Oharaeibacter diazotrophicus: one gene and its partner. The protein of the gene in region 1 binds, or shares a complex with, the protein of each later gene. Links are inferred from orthologs where the notes say so. Each region holds a gene or a part of one and is shown on either strand. Other genes may lie near its edges.

Region 1 (3,521 bases):
CGACGGCGGCGCGGGTGTTCGCGACGACGCTTCTCAACCCCAAGGCCCTCGTCTTCGCCTTCGCGATCTTCCCGGCGGGATCGCCGGCCTCCTTCGCGCTCCATTTCTTCGCCTTCGCGGCGGCGGTGGTGGCGGTGTCCACGGGATGGATCGCGGCGGGCGCCGCGATCGCGCGCAGCCCGGGCGGTGTGGTTACGCCGGCGCGGGTGTCGCGGGTGGCCGCGGCGGTGCTGGCGCTGTTCTCTGTGCTGCTGGTCGCGGACGCCTCGGCGGCGGTGCTCGCGGGCTGAAACGCCCGAGCCGTCAGTCCCGCGTCGCGGCGAGGCGTTCGGCGAGGGCCGCGAGGCAGCGCGGGCACAGGCAGTCGGCGACCGGGCCGGCCTCCGGTGGCAGCGGCATCGGCAGGCGGAACGGCAGGCCGGCGCACCAGCAGGCGTCCGGGCCGCGCCCGCTCAGGCATTCGAAGGGCGCGCCGCAGGTCTCGCAGACCATCGGACGCGGCGGGGGCGGGGGCGTCGTCACTTCTTCTCCACGAAGCTCTCGACGACGCGCTTCTGGCCGGCCTTGTCGAACTCGACGGTGAGCTTGTTGCCCTCGACCGCCGACACGGTGCCGCCGCCGAACTTCAGGTGGAACACCCGGTCGCCGATCGAAAAGCGGGCCTCGCCGGTGGTGACGGACTTGGCGACCAGTTCGCCCTCGATCGTCCGCGGCGCGCGGCCGTAGGGCGCCTGACCGGGCGAGGCGAAGCCGCCGCGCCCGCCGCCGGCGCCGCCCGCCGCGGCGCGCGCCTTCTGGGCGCGCTGCCAGCCGGGCGTCTCGTAGTTGGACGAGAAGCGCTCGACCTGATCGAAGCGCGAGGCGCCGTAGGGGTTCTGGCGGCCGTAGCCGCCGTAGTTGGAGCCGGTCTCGGCGATCTCGACGTGGGCCTCGGGCAGCTCGTCGAGGAAGCGCGAGGGGATCGAGGACTGCCAGGATCCGTGGATGCGTCGGTTGGAGGCGAACCAGATGGCGCAGCGCTTCTTGGCCCGGGTGATGCCGACATAGGCGAGCCGGCGCTCCTCCTCGAGGCCGGAGCGGCCGCCCTCGTCGAGGGCGCGCTGGTGCGGGAACAGGCCCTCCTCCCAGCCGGGCAGGAACACGGTGTCGAACTCGAGGCCCTTGGCCGAGTGCAGCGTCATGATCGACACCGCCTCGCCGGCGTCGCCGGAGTCGCGGTCCATCACCAGCGAGATGTGCTCGAGGAAGCCGGCCATGCCGTCGAACTCCTCCATGGAGCGGATCAGCTCCTTGAGGTTCTCCAGCCGGCCGGGCGCCTCCGCCGAGCGGTCGTTCTGCCACATCTCGGTATAGCCGCTCTCCTCGAGGATCAGCTCGGCGAGATCGGTGTGCTTCATGGTGGGAAGCTGGTCGCGCCAGCGGTCGATGCTCTCGACGAAGTCGCGCAGCGCGACGCGGGTGCGGCCCTTGAACTCCTCGGTGGCGATCAGCTGGCGCGTCGCCTCGGTCAGCGGCACCCGCTCGCGGCGGCCGAACTCGTGCAGCACCCGCAGCGTGGCGTCGCCGAGGCCGCGGCGCGGGGTGTTGACGATGCGCTCGAAGGCGAGGTCGTCGGCCGGCTGCGAGACGAGGCGGAAATAGGCAAGGGCGTCGCGGATCTCGAGGCGCTCGTAGAAGCGCGGGCCGCCGATCACCCGGTAGGGCAGGCCCATGGTGATGAAGCGGTCCTCGAACTCGCGCATCTGGAACGAGGCGCGCACCAGGATCGCGACGTCGTCGAGGCCGACGCCGCGGCGCTGGCAGCGCTCGATCTCCTCGCCGATCGCGCGGGCCTCCTCCTCCGAATCCCAGGACGAGGCGACCGAGACCTTGGGATCCTCGGGATCGCCGGCGGCGTCGGTGAACAGCGTCTTGCCGAGGCGGGCCTCGTTGTGGGCGATCAGGTGCGAGGCGGCGGCGAGGATGTGCCCGGTCGAACGGTAGTTGCGCTCGAGCCGGATCACCTTGGCGCCCGGGAAGTCGCGCTCGTAGCGCAGGATGTTGTCGACCTCGGCGCCGCGCCAGCCGTAGATCGACTGGTCGTCGTCGCCGACGCAGCAGATGTTGCGCGCGCCCTGGGCGAGCAGGCGCAGCCAGAGATACTGCACCACGTTGGTGTCCTGGTACTCGTCGACCAGGATGAACTTGAAACGGCGGTGGTACTCGGCGAGCACGTCCGGGTGGTCGCGCAGGACGGCGAGCGTCTCGAGCAGCAGGTCGCCGAAGTCGCAGGCGTTCAGCACCTTCAGGCGGGCCTGATAGTCGGCGTAGAGCTTGCGGCCCTGGCCGTTGACGTAGGCGCGCGCCTCGCCCTCGGGGATCTCGTGGGGCCGGAGGCCCTTGTTCTTCCAGCCGTCGATGGCGGAGGCGAGCTGGCGCGCCGGCCAGCGCTTCTCGTCGATGCCCTCGGCCTGGATCAGCTGCTTCATCAGGCGCAGCTGGTCGTCGGTGTCGAGGATGGTGAAGTCGGAGCGGAGCCCGGCGAGCTCGGCGTGGCGGCGCAGCATCTTGACGCCGATCGAGTGGAATGTGCCGAGCCAGGGCATGCCCTCGACCGCCCCGCCGACCAGATGGCCGATGCGCTCCTTCATCTCGCGCGCGGCCTTGTTGGTGAAGGTGACCGCGAGGATCTCGGAGGGAAAGGCGCGGCGCGTCGCCAGGATGTGGGCGATGCGGGTGGTGAGCACGCGCGTCTTGCCGGTGCCGGCACCGGCCAGCACCAGGACCGGACCGTCGAGGGTTTCGACCGCTTCGCGCTGCTCGGGATTCATGCCGGCGAGATAGCCGCCGGCCGCGGGGGCCGCCGCCGCACCCATCGCGCGGGCGGCGATGCCGCCGGGACGGGGACCCTGGAACTCGGATGCGGACATGGCGGCGGACTGATTCTTCGGAAGCTGCATGGAAGAACGATATAGCAACGCCGCGGCGACGGCGAGGCACGTCGCGGCGAAGCACAGGTGCGCTGCGGCGTCAGCGGACCCGTTCGGCGGCCTCGGCCACCAGCGCCTCGTTGTAGATCCGGAGCGCCTCGACGTGGGTCGCCCAGGCGATCATCCGGTCGGGCGCGGCGGGATCGACCACGGCGATCTCGGCGGCGCGGGTGAAGTCGAACAGCTTGAGCGCCCGGGCGAGGCTGTCGCCCGGGTGCAGCACCGTGCCACGCGGATAGTCCTCGGGCAGCGGCGCCGGCGTCACCAGCGGGCTCATGAAGCGCTCGACCTTGAGCGCGCGCATGGTGTGGCGGTGGGCGCCGTCGCGCAGCAGGATGCCGCGCATCTCGAGCTGCCAGTCGATCAGCGAACGGCCGTGCAGCGCGTGGGTGGTGGCGTTGGCCATGGCGACGCAGAGCAGCAGCGCGATCGAGAGCTGGAAACCGCCGGTCAGCTCGAACACCATCACCGCCGTCGAGATCGGCGCGCCGAGCATGGCCGAGCCGACCGCGGCCATGCCGAGCACGGCATAGACCGGGTGGCTCGACGCCA
Region 2 (3,656 bases), on another replicon or contig:
AAACTAAATTCCTTTCCATTGAACTCAAGGACAGATGCAATTTCGTCCGCTGAAAAAACTAAGCTCTTCCATTTATTCGCCCTATCTACCTGCATCAGAATAGAAGGAGCTCTAGCGAGCTTTAGAACATATGAAGCACCACCCTCTGACAGGCGAGACTTGACAGCAATCGCCTGAATAATCTCTGGAAATGGCGAAATTTTTATTGATATGGACTCACTGTCGCTCATTTCAAAAAATGAATCCGCATCTCCTTCTGCGAAAATCTCAAACTCTAGAAACGAGTCAATGTAGGCATCACAGAATTCTACACTACTCTTTAGTCCCACAATATCTACATGGCTATTACGAAAAATTCGGAACATCCGCCCGGGCGAAGACTCTTCCTCGACAAGAGACGCGAGGATAGTATCGCTAATTCTCATCGTTTCAGCCCCCGCTTCCTCCCCCCAACCGTCCCCGCGGCTGTGCTCGGGCTCGGCCGCTTCGGCGCCTCGCCCTGCACCGGGACCTCCGTCCGTCCCACCGTCATCTCGTCGAGCGAGTTCTTCCGCACCCGGCTCGGCGGCAGGTTGCCGGCCTTGCCGTATTTCGGCCCGCCGCCGAAGCCGCCTGCCTGGGCTTCCACTTCGCTCTGGCGCGCCAGCGGGTCCTCGGCGACGGCGAGTTCGGTTTCGCGCAGGCGCTTGAGTTCGTCGCGCAGGCGCGCGGCGGTCTCGAATTCGAGGTTGGCGGCGGCCTCCTTCATGCGCTTCTCGAGGTCGGCCATGTGGGCCTTGAGGTTGTGGCCGACCAGCGCGCCCTCCTCGGCGAAGCCGGTGTCGACGCGGACGTGGTCCTGCTCGTAGACCGACTGCAGGATGTCGCCGATCGAGCGGCGGACGCTCTCGGGCGTGATGCCGTGCAGGGTGTTGTAGGCGATCTGCTTCTCGCGCCGGCGCTCGGTCTCGGCCATGGCGCGCTCCATCGAGCCCGTCACGCTGTCGGCGTAGAGGATGACCCGGCCGTCGACGTTGCGGGCGGCGCGGCCGATGGTCTGGATCAGCGAGGTCTCGGAGCGCAGGAAGCCCTCCTTGTCGGCGTCGAGGATGGCGACCAGCGCGCATTCCGGGATGTCGAGGCCCTCGCGCAGGAGGTTGATGCCGACCAGCACGTCGAAGGCGCCGAGGCGCAGGTCGCGCAGGATCTCGATGCGCTCCAGCGTCTCGATGTCGGAGTGCATGTAGCGGACGCGGACGCCGTTCTCGTGGAGATACTCGGTGAGGTCCTCGGCCATGCGCTTGGTCAGCACGGTGACGAGCGTGCGGTAGCCCTTGGCCGCGACCTGGCGGACCTCGCCGAGCAGGTCGTCGACCTGGGTCTTGGCGGGGCGGACGTCGATGACGGGGTCGATCAGGCCGGTCGGGCGGATCACCTGCTCGGCGAAGGTGCCGCCGGACTGCTCCAGTTCCCACGCCGCCGGGGTGGCGGAGACGGCGACGGTGAGCGGGCGCATGGCGTCCCACTCCTCGAAGCGCAGCGGCCGGTTGTCCATGCAGGACGGCAGGCGGAAGCCGTATTCGGCCAGCGTCGCCTTGCGGCGGAAGTCGCCGCGGTACATCGCGCCGATCTGCGGCACGGTGACGTGGCTCTCGTCGATGAACACCAGCGCCTCGTCGGGCAGGTATTCGAACAGCGTCGGCGGCGGCTCGCCCGGCGCGCGGCCGGTGAGGTAGCGCGAATAGTTCTCGATGCCCTGGCAGCTGCCGGTCGCCTCCAGCATCTCGAGGTCGAAGCGGGTGCGCTGCTCCAGGCGCTGGGCCTCGAGCAGGCGGCCGTGGGCGTTGAGCTCCTCGAGGCGGTGGCGCAGTTCCTCCTTGATCGACTTCGAGGCCTGGGCGAGCGTCGGCTTCGGCGTGACGTAGTGCGAGTTGGCGTAGACCTTGACCGACTGCATCGCGGCGGTCTTCTGGCCGGTCAGCGGGTCGAACTCCTCGATCGCCTCGATCTCGTCGCCGAACAGGCTGATCCGCCACGCCCGGTCCTCGAAGTGGGCCGGGAACAGCTCGACCGTGTCGCCGCGGACGCGGAAGGTGCCGCGCACGAAGCCGATGTCCTGGCGCTTGTACTGCAGCGCCACGAGGTCGGCGAGCAGCTGGCGCTGGTCGATGCGGTCGCCGACCGTGATCGCGAAGGTCATCGCGGTGTAGGTCTCGACCGAGCCGATGCCGTAGATGCACGACACCGACGCGACGATGATGACGTCGTCGCGCTCGAGCAGCGCGCGCGTCGCGGCGTGGCGCATGCGGTCGATCTGCTCGTTGATCGAGGATTCCTTCTCGATGTAGGTGTCGGTGCGCGGGACGTAGGCCTCCGGCTGGTAATAGTCGTAGTAGGAGACGAAATACTCGACCGCGTTGTCCGGGAAGAACGACTTGAACTCGCCGTAGAGCTGGGCCGCCAGCGTCTTGTTCGGCGCCAGCACCAGGGCGGGACGGTTGGTGCGCGCGATCACCTGCGCCATCGTGTAGGTCTTGCCGGAGCCGGTGACGCCGAGCAGCACCTGTGTCTTCTCGGCGGATTCGACGCCGGCGACCAGCTCGGCGATCGCAGTCGGCTGGTCGCCCTTCGGCTCGTACTCGGACTTCAGCGCGAAGCGGATGCCGCCCTCGCTCTTCTCCGGCCGCGGCGGCCGGTGCGGCGTCCACGGCTTGCCGTCGCGGAACAGGTCGCGGCCGCCCTGGATCAGCTCCTCCAGCGCCTTGACGGTGGCGGTGACGCCGCCGGTCGGCAGCGCCGCGGCGTCCTCCAGGCTGACCGCCATGCCGGCGACCGGGTTCAGCCCGCCCTTGGCGCGCGCCTTCGGGTCGTTCGACGCGCCCATCGAGGTGCCGCGCGCCGACTTCGCCGGCTTGGTCCTGGCGGCCTTGGCCGAGGCGGGCTCGGGCGGACGGATCCGCGAGCGCGCGCTGTCGGCGCCGACGTCGTCGGCCCCGGCGAGGTCCTTCAGCCAGTCCGACACCGAACCGGCCATCGGAATGCCGTCGAGCGCCGGCTGCGGCGCTTCGCCGAAACCGGACGGGAGATCGTCGCCGGCGCTGTCGGGCCGGCGGGCGGAGGGAGTCTTGCGGGGCGCCATGGCGCCAATGTCGGCCGCCGACCCGCCGAAGGCAAGGGGGCGGAGCGCCGCCGCGCGACGGGTTGCTGACGGGGGATGACAGCAGGCGGAAAAGATCGGGCCGCCCTTCGCCAGTGGCGGCCGGGCGGCCCGATCGGTCGGCCGAAGCGGGAGGGCACCGAAGCCTTCCCGGGATCGGCGGTGGCCGGACGGCGTCGCCGCCGTCCGTGGAGCGCGTCAGTTGTTGCGGCCGCCGCCGGGCTGGAAGAAGCACTTCTGGCCCGAGCTCGGGTCGCAGCCGCCACCGCCGCCGCCCCAGTCGCGCTGCGGACGCTCGTTGCGGCGCGGCGGCTCGCCGCCGCCGACCCAGCCGCCGCCGTCGTTGCGGCGCGGCCGGTCGACGTGGCGGTTCGGCTCGCCGCCCGGCACCCAGCCGCCGTTGTTGCGGCGCGGCGGCGGGTCGTTGCGGCCCGGCTCGCCGCCGGGCACCCAGCCGCCACCACCGCCGCCGTAGATCGGCGGATCGACCCGCGGCCGCGGCGGACGCTGCCACCGCCAG

The links.
Region 2: the proteins of EDD54_RS12025 (region 1) and uvrB are in contact, whole or in part, in a crystal structure (PDB 7EGT), measured with the Thermus thermophilus proteins. The link is inferred for Oharaeibacter diazotrophicus from one-to-one orthologs. Residues at the interface, in WP_096412145.1 of Thermus thermophilus: His654, Arg656, Phe657, Gln666, Asp668, Glu669, Lys680, Arg681, Leu682, Ser683, Lys685, Tyr686, Ala687; in WP_096411307.1 of Thermus thermophilus: Glu23, Leu25, Arg26, Asp27, Gly28, Glu29, Arg30, Phe31, Arg55, Glu326, Asp327, Phe328, Glu379, Ser382, Gln383, His398, Gly400, Arg401.

Annotation. Positions count from the first base shown.
Region 1 is NZ_SNXY01000007.1:742,411-745,931, forward strand. The notes cover bases 215-3,280. They hold EDD54_RS12025 (ATP-dependent helicase), read right to left. Parts: upstream 2,910-3,280; coding sequence 519-2,909; downstream 215-518. Other genes in these bases: EDD54_RS12015 (LysE family transporter), read left to right, coding at 215-290; EDD54_RS12020 (cysteine-rich CWC family protein), read right to left, coding at 304-522; EDD54_RS12030 (chloride channel protein), read right to left, coding at 3,010-3,280. In the rest of the region: more of EDD54_RS12015, read left to right, coding at 1-214; more of EDD54_RS12030, read right to left, coding at 3,281-3,521. UniProt on the Escherichia coli protein: A helicase with DNA-dependent ATPase activity. Unwinds DNA duplexes with 3'-5' polarity. Translocates on single-stranded DNA with 3'-5' polarity. Initiates unwinding more efficiently from a nicked substrate than double-stranded DNA.
Region 2 is NZ_SNXY01000010.1:382,261-385,916, reverse strand. Bases 222-3,422 are described here. They hold uvrB (excinuclease ABC subunit UvrB), read right to left. Parts: upstream 3,119-3,422; coding sequence 422-3,118; downstream 222-421. Other genes in these bases: EDD54_RS19455 (SH3 domain-containing protein), read right to left, coding at 3,335-3,422; EDD54_RS19465 (hypothetical protein), read right to left, coding at 222-425. Outside these bases: more of EDD54_RS19465, read right to left, coding at 1-221; more of EDD54_RS19455, read right to left, coding at 3,423-3,656. UniProt on the Escherichia coli protein: The UvrABC repair system catalyzes the recognition and processing of DNA lesions. A damage recognition complex composed of 2 UvrA and 2 UvrB subunits scans DNA for abnormalities.